3 regions of the Bacillus jepli genome follow, and region 3 is predicted to be linked to each of the others. Evidence: riboswitches for the same ligand, from Rfam matches in the RefSeq annotation. Region 3 holds a riboswitch; each other region holds the start of a gene.
What was found. A riboswitch is a leader RNA that binds a small molecule or an ion and turns the genes downstream of it on or off. The one in region 3 is predicted to bind S-adenosylmethionine.

Region 1 (7,313 bases), 1.9 Mb from region 3:
TGAATATCTATTTTAGCTTGTTGATGATGCCCACCGTCATCATTACCCTTAAGTACTCAGGAACACATAAAGGGGCTTGGATCTATAAACTCATACCTTTAAAAACTCTAAAACCCGTTTTTAGTGGAACGATGAAGGCTTTTATTGTTAACCTATATGTACCCATTTTTTTCATACTCTGTATAGTGTTTATCCCCATTTACGGTGTAAGGATTATACCTGACTTGATCCTTGTCTTTGTTAGTGCGGTGATCTATGCAGTTATTTGCTTTGCTATATTGGAAAAGTCCCTTCCTTTTTCCATGTCGTTTGAAACTTATAGTTCGGGCAATGGAGTCATTATTTTTATGCTAATGTTAGTAGCCGGTGTCTTTGCTGGCCTACATATAATCAGTATGCTTTTCCCATATGGACTCTATATTTATCTCGCCCTAGCCATGCTAATTTTGCTTTTACTATGGAGAAAAGTCTTCAATGTTTCATGGGAAAAGGTGGAGTAATGGTCTAAACCGATTAAAACTACCCTCGATTCGATATGAGGGTAGTTTTATTAGTTGTAGGGGAGGATTATTGGATAGATTTTCTCTTTTTCAGATATAGTAGAATGAATAAAATGACAAATGCGGCTACAATTAAAAATAAGGGAAAGTTTAGCTTATCTTTTTGTTCGACATTTGTTATTTCGAATGTCTTTGTTGGAGTTTCGTTTAAAAACTCTTCGAAAAAAGCCCTTCTCTCATCATCCCGCTCCTCAATTTTTCCGCCCATCACTTCTATCATGCCATTCGGTCCACCTACCGGAAGAAGTAATTTACCATTCTCACTTTCTTCTAAAAATAATAGAAACACGCCACCCATATCTTGGAATTCCTCTACCCTCCCTACATCATAAGGATCGATCCCTACCGTTAACGGGCTCATAACATCCCCTTTATACACACTGCTAACCTTGAATTCTCTCCCGCGAAAAACGGACTCACCGCGTTTCGCCTTGCCGGAAAAATCATAACTGCCCCATCACAATTACTTCTGCGCGATCGAGTACCTCTTGTAGCTCTAATTCCGCCCAACTTGTGGCCGATACGCTAGTTACTACTAAAAATAAAAATGAACAGGTTAATAGAACGCCGCAAGCTAATATACGCATGGAGCACCCCTTTTTATTTTTTAGACGTGATCGCATCTTAATAAGTTTCATTCATCCGATTTAAAACAAAGCCTACCAACGGAACCACAAGAACCGTCCCTTTGGTAACTTACTTTCATCCCTCTCTTTAATAGAGTATGATAGGCTTAGGAGTTATGAGTGAACAGATGTCATTCATTAGCCCTAGCGGCACCAGAAGAGCGCCCGTGTACAATGCATTTGGAAAGGGATATCGGATATGGGAGAGCATTTTTATTATTTATTGGAACATTATGGGTACTTTGGCATAATCATCGTGTTGGCTGCAGGGATAATTGGATTGCCACTTCCTGATGAAATTCTACTTACATATGTGGGATACACCGTTTATCAAGGTAAAATGTCATATTCCCTCTCTTTATTAAGCGCTTCGGTTGGATCGATTATTGGTATCACAATCAGCTATTACTTAGGGATAAAATTAGGAATTCCATTTCTGCGGAAGTTTGGGCCTAAACTTCATCTAACCGAAAAAAGAATTCAAACAACGAGTAAGCTTTTTAATAAATTTGGCCCGTATTTATTATTTATCGGTTACTTTATACCTGGTGTTCGTCATATTACAGCTTACCTCGCCGGATTAAATAATTTACACTTTAAAAGATTTGCCCTATTCGCCTACTCCGGAGCAATCTTTTGGGGCTTTACTTTTATCACATTAGGACATGAACTGGGTAAGAATTGGATGAAGGTTGAAATGATGATGAACCACTATAGCATTTATGTAATCGGATCTGCACTCATCATTGTTCTGGGCGTTGTCTACTTCAATCGAAGGAAGTTGGTTAGATAAAAGGTGCCACAGGGACGGTTCCTGTGGCTCCTTTATTCCCTTACTTTTCATAATTTAACTGTTAGTGCTGGTGTTTTTGAATATTGTTTTCCGGGATGATGGGCAGGTAGTTGGCTTCCTTTCCCAAATAGGCTATCTCTTAATGTGTCACCTTCATATTCTTTTCTTACCAGACCTCTTTCTTGTAATACTGGCACAACAAGTTCTACGAAATCTTTAAATGTACCAGGAGTAATCGCGTACGCAATGTTAAACCCATCTACTCCAGTTTCTTTAATCCAACTTTCCAAATCATCTGCAACCTGTTCTGGGCTTCCGACAGTTACTGGACCCAATCCACCTATTCCCGTATATTTTTTAATTTCATCAATCGTCCAATTTTTATCGGAATCAATTCTAGTAAAATTTTCGACTGTCGATTGAATCGCATCATTTTTGACAAACTTAAGATTTTCATGCGGACCATATTCTGAAAAATCGATTCCCGTCCAGCCACCAAGAAGTGCTAGTGCCCCTTCATAGCTTACATGTTTTTGATATTCATTGAACTTTTCATGTGCTTCCTCTTCAGTTCGACCCACGATTGGAGTAATACAAGTAAGAATTTTTATTTCCTCTGGTGTCCTACCTGCCTTTATTGCCTCTTCACGGAGTTTTTTTACAGAATGCCTAGCAGCGTTTTTAGTCGGTGCCCCAATAAAGATCAGTTCCGCATTTTTACCAGCAAAAGCGCGACCTTTTGTGAAGGTTCCAGCCTGAAAGAGTACCGGCGTTCTTTGTGGGGAAGGCTCACATAGGTGTGCACCCGGAACTTTAAAATATTTACCTTCATGTTTGATGTCATGAACCTTGCTAGGGTCAGCGAAAATGCGATTCTCTTTATCTAATAAAACTGCATCATCTTCCCAGCTGCCTTCCCATAATTTATAGCAAACTTGTAAATATTCTTCGGCAATATCATAGCGTTCATCATGTTTAATTTGGTCTTCCAATCCCATATTCACCGCGGCGCTTTTTAAATAAGAAGTAACAATATTCCAGCCTACACGCCCTTTTGTAATATGATCCAGTGTCGACATTCTCCGAGCAAATGTATAAGGATGCTCATGTGTGACAGATGCCGTGACTCCAAATCCTAAATGCTTTGTCACAGCTGACATTAATGGCACAACAAGTGATGGGTCGTTAACAGGAGTTTGAGTCCCTTGACGGATAGCGGCATCGCGGGAGCCTTGATACACATCATAAGGGCCTAGTACGTCTGCTAGAAAAATAGCATCGAATCTACCCTTTTCTAAAAGCTTCGCCAATTCAATCCAATACTCGCTATCTTTATAGCGGTGGGATTGATCCTCGGGATGCGTCCACAGTCCTGGGGATTGATGCCCCACACAGTTCATATCAAATGCATTTAAATAAATTCTTTTGTTAGTCATTTTTGTTAGCTCCTTTTTTATTAATTTTTCAAAGCAAAATCTTTATTCTGATTAACTGCTTCAATAAAGTAATAAAGCTCCTTTTTCAGTCTTTCTAAAACATTCACATCGATAATTGGGTTCACTACCTGTGCTTTATCGATTTGGCAATCTTGGAAGTAAACTCCCTGTAAGCTTTGCCCCTTTAATGCTGCTAGTAAAGGTTTGAGGCTGAAGTCAATCGCTAGGAGATGTGCAGGGCTTCCGCCAGTCATAATTGGTAAAACCGGTTTTCTAGCTAACACATCTTGTGGAAGCAAATCTAGCACAGCCTTCAGAACTCCTGTGTAAGCTGCCTTGTAAACAGGGGACCCTATAATCACACCTTCAGCCCCTTGGATTAGTGAAGTGAGCTCCTTAAGGGCTGGACTATCAAACTTCAGATTGAATATGTCATCAGAAGGAATATCTCTCACGGATACATGTGTGATTGAAAAACCTTCATGTTTAAGCTTTTTCCCTATAAACTGTAGAACCAAATCCGTTCTAGAACTAACTAATGGACTTCCCGATAAAATAACGATTTCGCTCATGTTGATCATCCTTTCTTTTTTATTGAAATCATTCTCGAATGAGTTTGGAACACCAACCTACCCCTTCCATTGAAAAAAGGTAATAGAAAAAGGCATCTTTATCCAAAACGTCATAAATGGACGCTTTGAAAATAAAGATGCCTTTAGTCGTCTAATCGGCTTATTCTTTTTTCGTTGATTGTATTTGGGATGATGTAGATTTTTGTATGGAAAAACGCTTCTTTTCCGTCGCATCAATTTGGGTGATTTCTCCATTGTGGACGGTAATCACAACAGATCCAAATTCCAGGTTCTCCAAGGTTGATAAAATATGTTTCACTTTGGATTCATCAAGTTTTGCCATGTCACTCCTCCTTATAAAAGATGTGTATTGTGCCATTGCGGTTGGTTGACCAGTATGACAATTGTTCATTTTGCCAAAATAAAAACCCTCTTCTAACAAGAAGAGGGCATACATGCATAGTTCAAATACACTCTTCTTATCTTTCAAGCTTAACGCTTGCTGGAATTGGCACAGTACAAAATGTCTGTTGCCGAGGCATCGTCGGGCCAGTCCCTCCACCTCTCTGGATAAGAATCAATTCGTAATTAAGTTGTTGTTTGTTGATATTAAATTACACGGAATTTTACTATCTGTCAATTACTTTATCCAAAAATTTTTAAAAGAGGGAACTTTTAGTTATTTAGTCATGGTTGAGAATATGGGTTTGGGTATTGATGATAGAATCCTTGGTACTTATCTGAATCCTTTATTGAATTCGAGGTCACCATTTTTTAATCTCTTTAATCTCTATACATCCGCGCTATCTCATCCATTTCTTCAACTGACAATATTTTCTCTGCTAACGGAAACAGCATATTTTCTTCCTTTGCGAAGTGCTGTGTTAATGTTGCATAAGCTTGAGGAATTGTAAACTTTACCCATATCAACCCACGAAAAAGAGACCCCGACTATACCAATTCAAGGTCTCAAATTTATTTTTTTCTTGTTTATTGATTTGCTTTTTTTACCCATTCCGCTACAGTAACTGTACGTTTTGCTTGATGTTTCACTGCCCCTTGTACGTCTTCAATCATTTTTCCATCTTGACCGACTGTCACACTTGTTCCATATGGATTTCCGCCAGCTCCAAAAATGATTGGATCTGTATAACCAGGTGCAGCAATAATCGCTCCCCAATGCATCATACTTGTGTATAACGAAAGGATTGTCGCTTCTTGTCCACCATGCGGATTTTGTGCAGACGTCATCGCACTTACAACTTTATTAATCGTTTTGCCAGTAGCCCAAAGTCCACCTTGAGTATCAAGAAATTGTTTCATTTGTGAAGGCATGTTTCCAAAGCGTGTAGGAACACTAAAGATAATGGCGTCTGCCCATTCAATATCATCTGATGTAACTACTGGAACGTCCTTCGTTGCTTCAACTGTTGCTTTCCATACTTCATTTCCCTGAATGACAGACTCAGGAGCTAATTCCTGGACCTTTAATACTTTAACTTCAGCCCCAGCTTCTTTAGCTCCTTCTTCAGCCCATTTTGATAACTGATAATTTGTGCCGCCCATACTGTAAAAAATGACTGCTAATTTAACATTTGACAATTTTCCAGTCTCCTTTTCCAATGAATTTTTTTAAGTGGTAGAGTAAAACCCAATATCTTACCTATCCTATTATTTCTTATAATTTGTTTTAATATGCGGGACAGTGGGACAGGTTCATTGTCCCAAAAGGCATTTAGTAAAAAAACGTGGGACGCAGTACCTGTCCCCGCGTCCCCTTTAACTTCTTTATACAAAATTCACTTGTTGATTTCTTATTCGTATTGCCCTTTCAGGATAATCGGTAATGATCGCATCGACTTGCAATTTTAGTAATTTTTCGATTTCATTTGGCTCATTGACAGTCCAAACTCTTACTTTATCGTACATACCTTGCAAGCATGACCCATAGTCCTCATTTGCCCGATTGTTGAGATAATGAATGACTTCGATTGGTACATGCATTGGGAATTGTTTACTTACTTCCAGTAACTGCTGAAAAATTTCTGTCTTAGGTAAAAGAATGGATTTGTTTAAATGCAGTGCTTCCAGTTCTAGAGCATTAATATAATCGTAAGGAAGGGAAATACTATTATTAAGTAACCATGCTATTTTGGCACTTGGATCAATCTGCTTCATTCTTATAATTGTGGGCAAGTGAAACGAAGAATAAATCACCTTCCGATTTTTGGCGTATTGTTCAACAACCTTTTGAACCTTCTCTTCAATTCCTTCGTAAGGTACTGAACCTGTTTTTAGTTCGATATTAAGCTCAATATCATAAGGAGACAATAGTTCTAGAACTTCTTTTAGGGTTGGAACCTGTTCGTTGTCCCATGCTTCTTCATATTCGCCAAAATGAGTAAATGGTTTACCAGCACTATATTTTTTGATTTCAACTAAGGTTACATCTTTAATCCAACCTGCTCCGCTTGTTGTCCGGTCAAGGGTTTCATCATGGATCACAACAACTTCCCCGTCTTTTGTCAAATGGACATCAAGTTCCAACCCATCAACACCTTGCTCAATCGCTTTTTTAAAACTAAGTAACGTATTTTCCGGATAAATCCCCTTTGCTCCGCGGTGACCATAAATTTTCGTCATGATAACCCTTCCCTTCCTTACATCTTTATTGATTATTTATATGCAATCCTTATTAAAAAAATGGTGGGACACGGTACCTGTCCCCGTGTCCCATTTCATTTACTTTGCTCGTGCTTTGTTTGCTTGTTCGATTGCTTTATTAAATTGGTCTACGGCTGTTTTATAGGCTTCATCGACAGATCCGCCATTATATACGGATTCAAGGGCTGTTTCCATGACTTTTCTTCCTTGTGGAAGCATGTCCATTAAAGCACCTTGTGTCGCAAATGATGATTTAGTTGCTTGTAATTGCTCAACTGTTACACGTAATTGTGGTTTTTCCTCATGGGCATCCTTTACCAGTTGTTCCTCGTATGCAGCTGGATTGATGGCAAAATACCCTGTACCAACATGCCATTTCGCTTGAACTTCAGGAGTTTGTAGATATTTCATAAATTCCCATGCTGCATTTGTTTCTGCTTCTGGTTTTCCATCGATCATCCAAAGACTTGCTCCACCAATGACGACCCCTTCACGGTCCTTATTTTCAGGGTGTGGAAGGAAGGCAATCCCTACTTCAAAAGGAGCATTATCGATAACATCTCTTGCACTTGCTGAAGATTGTAAGAACATAGCGACATCACCGGCTAGGAATCCAGCAACCATATTATCCCCATTTGTTCCGTAATTCGCAAATGTACCGT
Region 2 (7,313 bases), 1.3 Mb from region 3:
TTTGAATACGACGTTGAACGCATCGTTTAACAACAAATTATCGACTTCATTCTGAAAGGCAATGACATTGAGCTTTGCACCTGTTGCTAGAGCTGCGCCTTCAGCAATTGCTTTTACTCGCTGGGTAACTTCGTTTAGCCCCGATCTTGTAGCCGCTCGGATAAAGAATCGAGCCTTCGCATAATCAGGAACGATGTTTGGCGCGTCACCGCCATGTGTGATGATGCCGTGAATGCGGACATCGTCTGTGACATGCTGGCGAAGAGCATTGATACCGTTGAATAGCTGAATGACTGCATCCAAGGCATTAATTCCTTTATGAGGAGCGGCAGCCGCGTGAGCTGATTTTCCGATGAATTCAAAATCAAGCGGGTCAACAGCTAGGGAAGGAGAGGTAAGACTCGTTTTTCCTTGAGGGTGGATCATCATAGCTGCATCGATTCCCTCAACCAATCCGTGTTTAACAAAGCTTCCTTTTGCACTTCCGTTTGGACCACCTTCTTCAGCAGGCGTTCCAAAAACAACTGCCTCGCCGCCAGTCTCCGTAAGTATCTTGCTTAATCCAACCGCCGCAGCGACACTCAATGTTCCAATGATATTATGTCCGCAAGCATGACCTAAACCAGGAAGAGCGTCATATTCAGCTAAAAAGGCAATGGATGGACCCGGCTTTTCTGATTTGAAACGGGCAACAAAGGCGGTTTCGTGACCGGCTACACCTTTTTCAACAGAAAATCCTTCGTCTTCAAGAATCTTCGTTAATTGTTCAGAGGCGAAAAATTCCTCATTGCCAATCTCTGGGTTTGCATGGATATTGTGACTTGTTTCAATATAGCGTTCTTTATTCGTATCAATATTTGCAGTGATTGCTTCTGTTAAATGAGTGATTACCTGGGTCATGAGTATTTCCTCCTTTATTATGTAAAAGAGGGAAACTAAGTTTCCCTCTAGGTTTGGTAGTTACCAGCCAATATTCTCAAGTGGAACAAAGGTTGGGATTAGTGTACCGCCATGTTCTTTGTTAATAAAATCAGCTGTATCTTCCTCTTGGAAAAGTTCAGCAATTCGATTTAAGGTCTTGTCGTCTTTATCTTCCTTGTTTACCGCAATAATGTTGAGATAGTCAATCGCTGTTTCACTTTCATGGAAAATAGAGTCTTCAATTGGATTTAACCCAGCATCTCTTGCAAATCCGTTATTGATAATACCTGCATCTACATCAGGTAGAGCTCTTGGAATTTGGGCAGGAGCTGTTGGAATTAATTCAATATTTTTAGGGTTTTCAACAACTGCTTCTTCGATTGAACCTAGACCATCATAATTATCAACTAGTTTAAGTAACCCAGCTTCTTGTAGTAATAAAAGGGCTCTTCCTTGGTTAGATACATCATTTGGTAAAGCGATTTTCGCACCGTCTTTGATCTCTTTTACATCCTTCAATTTTTCAGAGTAAATAGCCATTGGGGCAAGATAAGTTGTTGCAATTGGCACAAGGTCTAGATTATGTTCTTCAATAAATTGGTCAAAGTAAGCAACCGTCTGGAATGAGTTCGCGTCTATTTCGTTATCAGCAAGTGCTGTGTTTGGTAGAACATAGTCACTAAATGAGACAAGCTCAATTTCGATACCTTCTTTAGCGGCTTTTTCAGCTACATAATCCCATGTACGTGTGTCAGTACCTGTGATGCCAATTTTAACTTTTTTTGTTTCTGATTCTTTATCGCTAGCGCTGTTGTTAGAGCATGCAGCCGTAAAGATGACTAATGTAAGTAAAAGAATGGATAAGAATAATTTTTTCATGATACGTTTCCTCCTAGATTATCTTCTTCGTATTTTTTTCGATAAGACGTTGCCGAATGATTGTAGACCTTGAACCATCACAATCAGAATGACAACGGTAATGATCATTGTAGTAGTATCAAAGCGTTGGTACCCGTAGGTAATCGCAAGGTCCCCGATTCCTCCACCACCGACAGTACCTGCCATGGCAGATGCACCAATCAGCCCGATTGTCGCAATTGTAAAGTTTACGACTAATGAACTGAGCGCTTCGGGAAGTAAGAATCGAAAAATCGTTTGGAAGGGAGTTGCTCCCATCGCATTAGCTGCTTCAAGCACACCTTCGTCCACTTCAAGTAATGAGCTTTCTACTAATCTGGCAATATATGGTCCGGCATAAAATACGAGCGGAACAATTGCAGCAGCTGTTCCAATTGATGTTCCAACGATCAACCGGGTAACCGGAATGATTGCTACCAGTAAAATAATGAATGGAATGGAACGGAAAATATTAATGATTGCATTTACAACGGTAAAAACCGGCTGATTCTCAAGTATCTGACCTTTGCGGGTTACAAATAGTAGAATGCCGAGTGGCAACCCGAGAATAATTGAAAAGATAAAGGAGAAGGCCACCATTTGTATCGTTTCAATGAGCGCTTCGATGATTTGTTCCGTATTAACTAGCATGGGATGTCACTTCCTTGAAGCTTATTTGTTGTGATTGCATATACGTTAAAGCGCGTTTTACCTCTGCGTCAGGCCCCTGAATTTCCACAATCAAGTTACCGAATGGGATACCTTGAAGCTCTGTGATGCTACCGAACAGCACGTTGATATCGATATCCAACTTCTTTGCGAGTTGTGATAAAAACGGCTTTCCTGTTGATTGACCGACAAAGCTTATTCGGAAGATGTTCAGTGATCCCTGGTTGTTATTAATCATGCTTAAAATGGACTCAGGAATTTGATCGTGCATGACAGTGCTGACAAAGTTTTGGGCGGTTTGTGTCTTAGGTGCGGAAAAGACATCAAAGACAGTTCCTTCTTCAATCACTTGTCCTGCTTCCATGACAGCTACACGATCACAAATTTCACGAATCACAGACATTTCATGAGTAATCATTAAGATCGTAATGTTGTATTCTTGATTGATTTTTTTCAACAATTGCAGGATGGAGCTTGTTGTCTGCGGATCGAGCGCAGAGGTAGCTTCATCGCAAAGAAGAATCGAAGGCTGTGTTGCTAATGCTCTAGCAATTCCAACTCGTTGCTTTTGCCCTCCAGAAAGTTGGTCGGGATAAACATCAGCCTTATCACCTAAGCCGACGAAATCAAGCAGTTCTATAACACGTTTTTTAATTTGTTCCTTTGGTGTTTTGCTTAAAATAAGTGGCATTGCGACATTCGCGTATACTGTTTTTGAATTTAAAAGGTTAAAGTGTTGGAATACCATCCCAATATTTTTCTTTACTTCGCGAATTTGCTTTTCGGAAAGAGTTGTTAGGTCGTGACCGTCAACAATGACCTTTCCTGAGGTAGGACGTTCAAGGAAATTCACACAGCGAATTAATGAACTTTTGCCGGCACCGCTGAATCCGACCACCCCGTAGATTTCTCCTTTGTTAATTTTTAAATTGACGTTATTTAAAGCGTGCACTTTCTTTCCGCCGCTGTCATATACCTTAATCAGATCTTGAAACTCTATCATTTTTGATCTCCTTTCGTTTGTCCCTTAAAAAAGTTTCCTCAACATTTCCGAATAGCAAATTATTATTCTTAAAATCAGAAAATATTATTTTATGAAAATATAAAAAGCCCTCTTCAGACAGAAGAGGGCAGAAAGTCAATTCCAGTATCCTCTTCTTATCTCTCAAGTAACTTGCTGGAATTGGCACGGTACGAATTGTCCGCTGCCGAGGCTTCAAAGGGCCAGTCCCTCCACCTCTCTTGATAAGAAGTATTTTTAATATAAATCACACTATACATCCGTAGAATATAATTGTCAATATATTTGATATCTTTTTGTTATTTTTTAATATGAAAAAATATATACTGGAATAATTTTGATATTTTTAGATGAGGCAATTTAGTTAAATCAGATAATCCTATATACCAAAAGAACCATTTCTAATTACCGCGAATGGGGACATTCGAACCCGTACACTCTTGTCCATTCTTCAAATATTATCCTAAGCGACGGTTTGAGCGCGTATCAGATGGTTAGATGTGATTAGCTTTTCGTGGTAGCGTTTACACTAACTAATTGAATCATATGCATATGACTTTCCGGGAATCCCTTGTTTATGATTTTAAAGATGTTACGATAGGTACTATGTTTTAAAATTTACCACAAGGGAGACATTTGATGTTACATGAAAAAACGATTGCTTTTATAGGGGCAGGATCCATGGCAGAAGCAATGATTTCAGGAATTGTCGCAGCTGGAAAAGTCCCAACTAAACAGATTTTTGTAACCAACAGAACAAATACGGAAAGACTACAACAGTTAGAAGCTATTTATAACATTAATGGGATAGCAAGCCAAGATCTAGCCCTAAAAAATATCGATATTATTGTCCTCGCAATGAAACCTAAAGATGCAGAAACTGCATTACAGTCCATCAAAGATTCACTTCAACCAAACCAACTTGTTTTATCCGTGTTAGCGGGTATTACTACAACCTATATGGAGCAATATCTACCAGTGGGGCAACAGGTGATCCGGGTAATGCCGAATACATCTAGCATGATTGGAGAGTCTACAACGGCTATATCAGCCGGTTCTTATACGACAAATGAAAATATGATTCTAGCAGAAGAATTACTCAAATCCATTGGTGAAGTGTATGAAATTCCCGAAGAGCAAATGGATGTTTTTACAGGAGTAGCAGGCAGTGGGCCAGCCTATATTTATTACCTTATGGAACATATGGAAGCAACCGCAAAAAAGTTAGGCTTACAAGAAAACCTATCAAGGGATATTATTGCGCAAATGATTGTTGGCGCAGCCAAAATGGTCCAGCAACAGGGTGAAACGCCATCAACATTACGGGAAAATGTAACTTCACCGAACGGAACGACTGCCGCTGGTTTAGCAGCATTAGAAAAGAATGGCGGTGGCAAGGCGATTTCACAAGCTATTAAACATGCAGCAAAGCGTTCACATGAGATAAGTTCGCAGCTTGAGGGCAAGACTGCCAAAAAGGTTCAGGCTGTTTAACATTATAATTTTACCGGCGATAAACGCTTCGTCCGGCAATCAAAACAAAAAAAGATAAGGATTGATCGGATGTCCATAGAAAAGAGAGTCGTTATCAAAATAGGAAGTAGCTCATTAACAAGCCGTCATGGAGAAATTAGTAAGAGAAAGCTAGAAAAAATAGCGAATGAAATAGCTCAGCTAAAAGATGCAGGGCATGAGGTTGTCCTTGTTTCATCAGGGGCAGTTGCTGCGGGGTATCGAAAACTCGGCTGTCTTAAGCGCCCTGATTCATTGCCGGAAAAACAGGCAGCAGCTTCGATTGGTCAGGGGCTATTAATCGAAACCTATTCCCATCTTTTTTTATCACATGGATATGTGGCATCACAGATTTTGATTTTAAGAAGCGATTTTTTAGATGAGTCACGTTACCAAAACGTTCATAACACCTTAAATGTTTTATTAGAAAGAGGAATAATTCCAATCGTCAATGAAAATGACACGCTTTCAACTGAGCGTTTGAACTTTGGCGATAATGACACGTTGGCGGCTAAGGTTGCTGGATTAGTAGATGCCGACCAGCTAGTGATTTTATCTGACATAGATGGTTTGTATGATAAAAACCCGACAACAAATGAGGATGCAAAACTAATTGAGCGCGTACCTGAAATTACCGCTGACATCGAAAATGCTGCAGGTGGGTCCGGGAGTTCGGTTGGTACAGGAGGCATGAAGTCAAAAATTGAAGCCGTTAAGATTGCAATGGCATCGGGCATTTCTACCTTTTTAGGAAATGCAAACAAGGAGAATATCATTATGGATGCAGTAGGAGAAACAGCAACCGGTACGTATTTTACTTGTAAAGGGTCCGTGAGCACACTTAATCAAAAGAAAAAGTGGATTGCTTTTCACTCAGGTGCTAAAGGTGAAATTATTCTAAATCCTTATGCGACAGATCGAATGGTGAAAAAGAGAAAAAGCTTGCGTCTTAAAGAAATTAAACAGGTCGATGGTAGGTTTGATAAAGGTGCTGTTGTCCGTGTAATGGATCCCGATGATGAAGAAATAGCACGTGGGGTTGTGAAGGTTTCTTCTGCTGATTTGAGAAGGATGCTGGAGGCCCAAAAAGATCAATCAACTGATTATACTGTCATCATGGAGATGGGAGATTTTGTTTGTCATATTGACGCCCCAATAACGGTCGGGGTATAAAAGGAGGAATTTCGTGACGTTAGTTAAAGAAAATGTCGATATTGTATCACAAGCACGTTTAGCAAAAAAAGCTTCAAAAAAAGTAGGTATTTTATCAACAGAGGATAAAAATAGAGCTTTATATATTTTAGCCGAACATTTGGAAGCGGGATATGAGTCCATTTTAGAAGCGAATAAAGTGGACCTTCAAAAAGGCAAAGAAGCTGGTTACACACCAGCTTTTATGGACCGACTAACTTTAACGAAGGAACGTATCTTTGATTTTGCGGAGGGGCTTCGTCAGGTTGCTGGTCTAGAGGATCCCACAGACCAAGTCATCTCAGACTGGACTTTGGAAAATGGCTTACAAGTGAAAAAGGTAACTGTGCCATTGGGTGTCATTGGGATGATTTATGAGGCACGTCCGAATGTAACGGTTGATGCTACTGGACTTGCGTTGAAATCAGGGAATGCCATTATTTTAAAAGGTGGCTCATCTGCCATTTACACAAATAAAGCCATTGTTGACGTTATTCAAAATGCGCTTGAACACACGAAAATACCAAAAGAAGCTGTTCAATTTATTGCAAGTTCAGACAGAGAAGCGACTCAGCCATTATTTACGATGAAAAAATACATTGACGTGCTTATTCCCCGTGGCGGCGCTTCTTTAATTCAAACGGTTGTGAAACAAGCAACAGTCCCTGTACTTGAAACAGGCGTTGGGAACTGTCATGTGTATTTCGATTCCGAAGCGGACGTAAATAAGGCATTACCAATTCTTGTGAACGCAAAAACGGATCGACCAGCGGTTTGTAATGCTGCAGAAACAGTCCTTATACAGAAGGATTGGTTGCTAGAGCATAAGGATGCGCTTGTGAAGACATTACAGGAACATTCAATCACGGTACATGGGGATGAACAGACACTTTCGGTTATCCCAAATGCAGTCCTTGCAGGGGAAGAAGATTGGGCAAATGAATACTTAAGCCTACACATCGCAATGAAGATAGTAGATCATGTACATGAAGCAATTGAGCATATTGAACAGTACGGAACTAAACACTCGGAAGCGATCATCACAGAAAATCAAGAAACCGCAGATTTGTTCATGAAGCTTGTCGATGCATCATCCCTCTAC
Region 3 (7,313 bases):
TTTCATCGCCTTCTTCACGACGTGCATTAATCGCAGAACGTAGGAAGTCCGCATTTGTCACACCATTGATTTCACTTGGATATTGCATAGCTAAGAAAAGACCAGCGCGTGCACGCTCATCCACTTCCATTTCTAATACATCTTCTCCATCTAAAGTAACGCTACCACTTGTAACCTCATATTTAGGATGACCCATGATTGCAGATGATAAAGTTGATTTACCTGTACCATTCGGTCCCATGATTGCGTGAATTTCTCCGCCTTTTATTTCAAGGTTTACTCCCTTTAAAATCTCCTTGCCTTCGATTTCGACATGAAGATCCTTTATTACTAAAGTAGATCCTGCCATAACTACTACCTCCATTAAACAAAAAATATTTTGTATAGAATTGACAAATAACGTCAAAACTCTATTCTCATTTTATTCTCATTACAATCTTATAACAAATTCAAAGTGTTATCAACCTTTACACATTGCGAATAAGATTACATTTTTGACAATGAGATGATTGACTATTGATTATGAATTTCAATCATTTTTTGAGAATGACCATAAGATCTGATTACGTTATTTCTTCCTTAAAACTTGTCCATCATTAAGATAACATAAATTAATAAGATATGTAAGGACGAAGGGGATAAACGCTCTTCTATATATTGCTTTTATCCCTTGGCTTATTTTTCACACATTTAGTGAATTCATTCTATATGAAAACCCAGTGTTGGGCACTGGGTTTTTCGCTCGAATTTCTATTTAAAAATGAACTTTTCGATCAAATTGAGAAACAATCATTCGACCTTGCTTATATTCTTGTTCACGGGTTTTCTCCACTCGTAAACGTTCCTTGAATTTTCGACAATAGTCCTCATAACCAATTCCATGTGCCTGATGCATTGCCTTTTCCATTTCGCCCGTATAGTTTAAACGGATTCGATTGATAATGAACCAATCCCTTCATTTTTGTCGTGTTTTCTTAACACGGTTATAATGGTAACACTGTCCACTTTTTACCACAACGGCGAGAAAACGCAATAATTTAAGCTACCTCCTCTTATTTAGTTGTAAGGGATTATGATAATCACGAGATATATAATTAAGGCAGATTCCTTTGTATTCCTCCCGAATATTCAAGAATTGAAAAGAAGCTTACCAATTGGCAAGCTTCTTTTTCAAAAATTATTTTACAGTCGTAACTGCGCCAGCATATTTTTCTTCAATGAATTTCTGAATTTCTTCAGATTTCAATACCTCAACTAATGCTTTGATTTCTTCGCGGTCTTCGTCACCTTTGTTAACAACGACTAAGTTTGCAGGAACCACATCGTCCCCTTCAAAGGCAATGCCATCCTCAGCGATATTTACGCCACCCTCAAGTGCATAGTTTGTGTTAATTACAACCGCGTCGCCTTCTCCATTTTCAAATGAAGTAGCAAGAAGTTTTGCTTCAATCAATGTTGAGAAATCTAGATTTTTTGGATTTTCGACGATGTCTTCAACTCGTGCTTGATTACCAACACCCTCTTTAAGTTTGATGACACCTTCTCTTTCAAAAATTGGTAAAATACGACCATGGTCACTGAATGAGTTGCTCATGATAATTTTTGCTCCATCAGGAAGCTCTTTTAAACTTTTATATTTTTTAGAATAAATTCCAATTGGCTCTTTATGAATTTCTCCAACACTTACAAAATCAAAATCCGGATTTTCCTCTAGTTGTAACTCTAAATAACCAGGTGTTTGAAAATAGTTTGCATCAAGTTCTTTTTCATGAAGTGCTACGTTCGGTAAAATGTAATCTGTAAACACTTCAATTTTAAGGTCAATTCCCTTTTCCTTTAATAAAGGTTTTGCTTGTTCAAGAACTTCGGCATGTGGAACTGCTGATGCACCAACGATTAGTTCTTTATTTCCTTCAGCTTCTTTCGTGTCTCCACCCTCATCTGTCTTATCACTTGACCCACAAGCAGCTAATGTAAGTGTTAGTAGTCCAACTAATAAAATAAAAAGTAATTTTTTCATTTGTGTTCCTCCTGTTATCTCTTGTCTGTTTGTTTTGTAAAGAAATCACCCACAAATTGAATGATAAATACCAAAATTAATATCGCAATAGTAGCGATAAAGGTAATGACCGGTTTGTTACTCTGGAAACCATATAAATAAGCAAAATGACCTAATCCACCGGCTCCAATAACACCTGCCATAGCGGTAAAGCTTACTAATGAAATCGCAGTAACTGTTATCCCTGAAATTAAAGCGGGTAGGGATTCTGGAATTAATACTTTAAAAATGATGGTTAAGTTAGTGGCTCCCATAGAATGAGAAGCCTCGATTACACCTTTATCTATTTCACGTAAAGCAATTTCAACCATTCTTGCGTAAAAAGGTGCCGATCCTATAATTAAGGATGGTAATGCAGCACTAGGTCCTAGCATTGAACCCATTACAATTTTCGTAAAAGGTATTAATAATACAATAAGAATAATAAATGGTATGGATCGAAATATATTAACAAGTGCAGATACAATTCGATTTACCACAGAATTTTCCCACGCATTACCTTTATCCGTTAAAAAGAGAACCAATCCTAAAAATAAACCTATTATAAAAGTTGCAAGCACCGAAATTGCGGTCATATACAAAGTCTCTTGGGTTGCTATCCAGAGATTTCCCCAATTTAATGTTTGATAATCATTCACCTGTTTTTCCCATTTAAGAAGTTCCTGGAATTGTTCAAGCATTTTCAATCACCTCAGCTTCTACTCGTTGCTCCCGAATAAATTCAATGGCTGAAGTGACTTCATTCAGTTCACCAGCAAGATGAATAAATAATGTTCCGTAAGATCCATTTTGGGTTTGAGAAATCTTTCCTTGTAAAATATTCACTTCAACTTTAAAGTCTCGGATTAAAGTAGTAATTAATGGCTTTTCTGCATCTTCCCCAACAAAAGTGAGCTGAACCACTCTTCCATTTGGATAAAGATCAAGCAAATGCTCAATCATTTCTTTTGTTTCCTCAGGCTCTGTTACTTGCTGCACGAAACGTTTTGTTATTTGAGCTTGAGGCTTTTTAAATACATCCAAAACTCGGCCCTGCTCGACAATTTCTCCATTTTCCATCACGGCAACACGGTGACAAATTTTACGGATAACATGCATTTCATGAGTAATCAACACAATCGTTAATCCTAAACGTTCATTAATATCGACAAGCAAGTCCAAAATCGAGTCCGTTGTTTGTGGATCTAACGCAGATGTTGCTTCATCACAAAGCAAAACCTTTGGGTTGTTAGCTAGTGCCCGTGCGATTCCTACCCTTTGTTTTTGACCACCACTGAGCTGTGAAGGATAAGCATCTTCTCTTCCTTCTAAACCAACCAGCTTAATAAGTTCTGTAACTCTCTCATCCCGTTTTGCTTTTGGAACTTTTGCAATTTCAAGGGGAAATGAAATATTTTCCCTCACGGTTCGAGACCATAAAAGGTTGAAATGTTGAAAAATCATACTTATTTCTTTACGCGCATCGCGTAATGCTTTTCCTTTAACGGCGGTGATATTATGACCAGCAACTGAAATGTCTCCCTCAGTTGGCGTTTCGAGCCCATTCAGCAGGCGGATAAGTGAGCTTTTACCTGCTCCACTGTAACCGATGATTCCAAAGATTTCACCTTCATTGATCTCTAAATCAATACCGTTAACAGCTGTAACAGAATTTGCTTTTGTTTTATATATCTTCGACACATTTTTCAGTGTTATCATGTAGTCACACCTTCTATCCAAAGAAAACTATGTTTAGTTTATGCGATATAGTAAATAATTAACGAAAATAATTGAAAAAGCCTTTCTGCATAAACGAGCAGAAAGGCACAATTCAGTGATTCCTTCCTCTCATCTTCCAAAGCCTTTGCTTTGTGTGAATTGGCACCTTTTCAACAAATGTTGACGGTTGCTGGGTTTCATCGGGCACATCCCTCCACCACTCTAAATAAGAGTCATCATATATTTACATGTAATATCGTCCTAAATAACACGAGAATTATCTTATCATCTGTCATTTAGGGTGTCAATGAAAAAGTTGTGACTAATGTACCAAAGTAAAACTTAAGCTGTAGGCAATGGTGAAACAGAACTTGTTCCATTAGCTACTTTAATGGCTTGCTCTAAATCTTCTAAAATATCTTCAATATTTTCGATTCCAACAGATAAGCGAACTAAGTCTTCCGTAACACCAGACAACTTTAAATCTTCCGGGCTTAATTGCTGGTGTGTTGTGCTAGCTGGATGAATAATCAAACTCTTTGCGTCACCAACGTTTGCAACATGTGACCAAAGCTCAACATTATTAATTAGCTTCTCACCCGCTTCTCTACCACCTTTAATACCAAACACAACAACTGAACCTGCACCTTTTGGTAAATATTTATCAGCTAATTGTTTGTTCGGGTGATCGTCCTCACCAGGATACAGTACCCATTCAACCCCAGGATGATTTTTAAGATATGAAACAACTTTTTTCGTATTTGCAATATGCTCTTTCATACGAACGTGTAATGTTTCAAGACCAAGGTTAAATTGGAATGAATTAAAAGGACTTAAAGCTGGACCTAAATCACGAAGAAGTTGAACTCTTGCTTTAATGATATAAGCTACAGGTCCTAAAGCATCAGCATAGACTAGATCATGGTAGCTTGGATCTGGTGTTGTAAATCCAGGGAATTTTGGTGAATTCCAATCGAATTTACCCCCATCCACAATAATTCCACCCATTGTTGTACCATTACCTAGTAACCATTTTGTTGCGGAATGAATAACGATATCTGCTCCATGCTCAATTGGACGACATAAGTATGGTGTCGCAAATGTATTGTCAATAATTAATGGAATTCCTGCTTCATGAGCAATATTTGCTACTGCTTCAATATCAAGAATATCTAAGCTTGGATTTCCGATTGTTTCAGCAAAAATCGCCTTTGTATTTGGCGTTATGGCTTGACGGAAGTTTTCTGGATTATTAGGTTCTACTAAATGTGTCTTAATTCCATATTTAGGAAGTGTATTCGCAAATAAGTTATATGTTCCACCATAAAGTGTAGAAGCAGAGACAATCTCATCTCCTGCACCCGCAATATTCAAAATAGCTGTGGTAATCGCAGCCATTCCACTAGAAACAGCTAATGCACCAACGCCACCCTCTAATTGTGCAACTCTTTCTTCAAAAACAGTTGTAGTTGGGTTGTGAATACGCGTATAAATATATCCATTTTCCTTAAGTCCAAATAGATTTGCTGCATGTTCAGTTGTATTAAATTTAAATGCATTTGATTGATAGATTGGTACGGCTCTTGCACCTGTTACTGGATCTGCTTCAAGACCTCCATGGACAGCAATTGTCTCTGGTCTATAGTTTTTTTGTTTCTCAGTCATTTGAATCTCTCCCTTTTGTTTTGTTTATATAAATAAAAAACCTCTTCGATAAGAAGAGGTGTATGTACGATTTCTCTTCTTATCTTTCAGACAAAAAATGTCTGTTGGAATTAGCACCGTGTAAATTACCGGTTGCCGGGCTTCATAGGGCCATTCCCTCCGCCACTCTAGATAAGATTTTCAATATGAAATTTATTACTTTAACAAGTTAATATCATGCTAAACCTTTTTCTATTATATGTCAATAAGAATTTTTAGAAAAAATGAGCAATTTGAAATTTCATGTCATATTTCGACACATATTTGAAACAAATTTATACATGCATCGTTTATTTACTTCTTTTTTCCCGGGAAATATGACATATTATGATATTTTTGCTACTTGTTTTTCCTCATTACGAAAGGATTTTCTACTGAATACAAGTAGGAAATATAGCGACCCGATTAGATATAAAACTGAAGTAATTGTAAACACATATGCATAGCCCCAATAAGCTCCATGTATCATTACGATTGACGTCGATACAGGTCCCATTAGTGCCCATCCTAATGAAAACACCATTTGATTCACTGAATTCGCAAGACCCTTCATCGAATCGTTCACTCTTCCCATAACAAGAGAAGCTTGAATCGGGTTACCCGCATTCATTAATGCTTGCCTAAATAAAAAGGCGATGGCTGCTATGTATAAATTTTCCGTATACCCTGTTAGTAGAAGGAATGGAAGTGAGGATAATTGCAAATACACCACCGCACGTACTTCCCCAACCTTACTCACAATAATGGGTCCGATAATCATTGCAATTGCAGTTGCAGCTTGTCCCAATGAGAGAATAAGTCCGATTATCGTATTGCTTGCTAGAAAGCGATCTGCAAAATATAAATTGAGATAAGGAATGACTAATCCAGAACCAAATCCTATGATCATTTGTGCTATGGCAAACATAGCAATTAATTTGATTTGCGATTTATTGGTTTTTAATTTTTGACCAAAAGATTCTACTGTTTTCATTTTTGGTTGTTGTCTGCGTTGTTCATTCATTTTAATGATTGGTAGAATTCCTGCAACATAGATGATCGTTGCAATTAACAGCGTGATTCTAACACTCCAAAGTCCGCTCATATGAAAAATAAATTGGAAGGTGTCAGACAATGCCCCGCCTGCAATGTTTCCAACAACCTGGGCAATCATCATGATTGCCGAATGAAAGCTAAAAAGATGAACCCTTTGTGAAGAAGAAGAGTTTTCGGCCAACCATGGGACACCGGATACCTGGATAAAAGCCGTCGACAATCCTGTTAAAAATGCAGTTGCTATCAATAACTGTTCCACATCCAATATACTTCTAGCAAAGAAGGCTATTGTTGAAACAGCAACACCTAGTACCATCACTTTTTTTCTACCAAATTTATCACTCATAAGACCTGCGGGAACTAATATAATGGCAGATGCCAATGCTGTCATGGCGATAATAGTTCCATTCGTTTGCTCAGAGTAGCCCAGTTCTCGCACATAAAAGTTATACATGATTGTAAACATACCCATGCCTAGCTGTGTAAAAATGGTCGCTAAAATAAATAGTTTAATATTTTGATTGTATGATTTGTATTGTGTTTTCCATTCTGTCACTATGCTGCTCATATGCGCTCCCATGTTTTGAATATTTCGATTCCCTAAATATCATACAACTTTTCTAAAAAATTGCAATAAAAAACAACGCGAAAATCACGCGTTGTTCAGTCTTTTGAAACTATTTCAAGCAAATAGGGAACCGAGTGGAATGCGTAGTATTTTTTTAGCACTTTCCCATCTTTTATATGCATAAAACAAGGGACACTTTCGATTTGCCACTCAATTGCTTTTTTAGGTAAATAATTGAGGTCGCTTTTT

Region 1: it holds a riboswitch for S-adenosylmethionine, as region 3 does, so the genes downstream of both, ABC371_RS01010 (YezD family protein) here and ABC371_RS10825 (methionine ABC transporter ATP-binding protein) in region 3, are expected to answer to the same signal.
Region 2: it holds a riboswitch for S-adenosylmethionine, as region 3 does, so the genes downstream of both, ABC371_RS04160 (methionine ABC transporter ATP-binding protein) here and ABC371_RS10825 (methionine ABC transporter ATP-binding protein) in region 3, are expected to answer to the same signal.

The regions. Positions count from the first base shown of each region.
Region 1 is NZ_JBDFMO010000001.1:199,864-207,176, forward strand. It holds gene ABC371_RS00985 (hypothetical protein) at 1-500, shown strand, start outside; gene ABC371_RS00990 (hypothetical protein) at 568-921, opposite strand; gene ABC371_RS00995 (DedA family protein) at 1,386-1,979, shown strand; gene ABC371_RS01000 (LLM class flavin-dependent oxidoreductase) at 2,027-3,415, opposite strand; gene ssuE (NADPH-dependent FMN reductase) at 3,436-3,987, opposite strand; gene ABC371_RS01010 (YezD family protein) at 4,148-4,330, opposite strand; SAM riboswitch class I at 4,464-4,564, opposite strand; gene wrbA (NAD(P)H:quinone oxidoreductase) at 4,978-5,589, opposite strand; gene ABC371_RS01020 (glycerophosphodiester phosphodiesterase) at 5,776-6,630, opposite strand; gene ABC371_RS01025 (ABC transporter substrate-binding protein) at 6,730-7,313, opposite strand, start outside.
Region 2 is NZ_JBDFMO010000001.1:815,105-822,417, reverse strand. It holds gene ABC371_RS04175 (M20 family metallopeptidase) at 1-900, opposite strand, end outside; gene ABC371_RS04170 (MetQ/NlpA family ABC transporter substrate-binding protein) at 961-1,800, opposite strand; gene ABC371_RS04165 (methionine ABC transporter permease) at 1,819-2,469, opposite strand; gene ABC371_RS04160 (methionine ABC transporter ATP-binding protein) at 2,459-3,490, opposite strand; SAM riboswitch class I at 3,643-3,739, opposite strand; gene proC (pyrroline-5-carboxylate reductase) at 4,148-5,002, shown strand; gene proB (glutamate 5-kinase) at 5,072-6,193, shown strand; gene ABC371_RS04145 (glutamate-5-semialdehyde dehydrogenase) at 6,207-7,313, shown strand, end outside.
Region 3 is NZ_JBDFMO010000001.1:2,148,733-2,156,045, reverse strand. It holds gene sufC (Fe-S cluster assembly ATPase SufC) at 1-349, opposite strand, end outside; gene ABC371_RS10840 (YuzK family famiily protein) at 755-907, opposite strand; gene ABC371_RS10835 (MetQ/NlpA family ABC transporter substrate-binding protein) at 1,178-2,020, opposite strand; gene ABC371_RS10830 (methionine ABC transporter permease) at 2,035-2,634, opposite strand; gene ABC371_RS10825 (methionine ABC transporter ATP-binding protein) at 2,732-3,757, opposite strand; SAM riboswitch class I at 3,884-3,990, opposite strand; gene ABC371_RS10820 (O-acetylhomoserine aminocarboxypropyltransferase/cysteine synthase family protein) at 4,100-5,422, opposite strand; SAM riboswitch class I at 5,499-5,600, opposite strand; gene ABC371_RS10815 (MFS transporter) at 5,787-7,064, opposite strand; gene ABC371_RS10810 (thioredoxin family protein) at 7,160-7,313, opposite strand, start outside.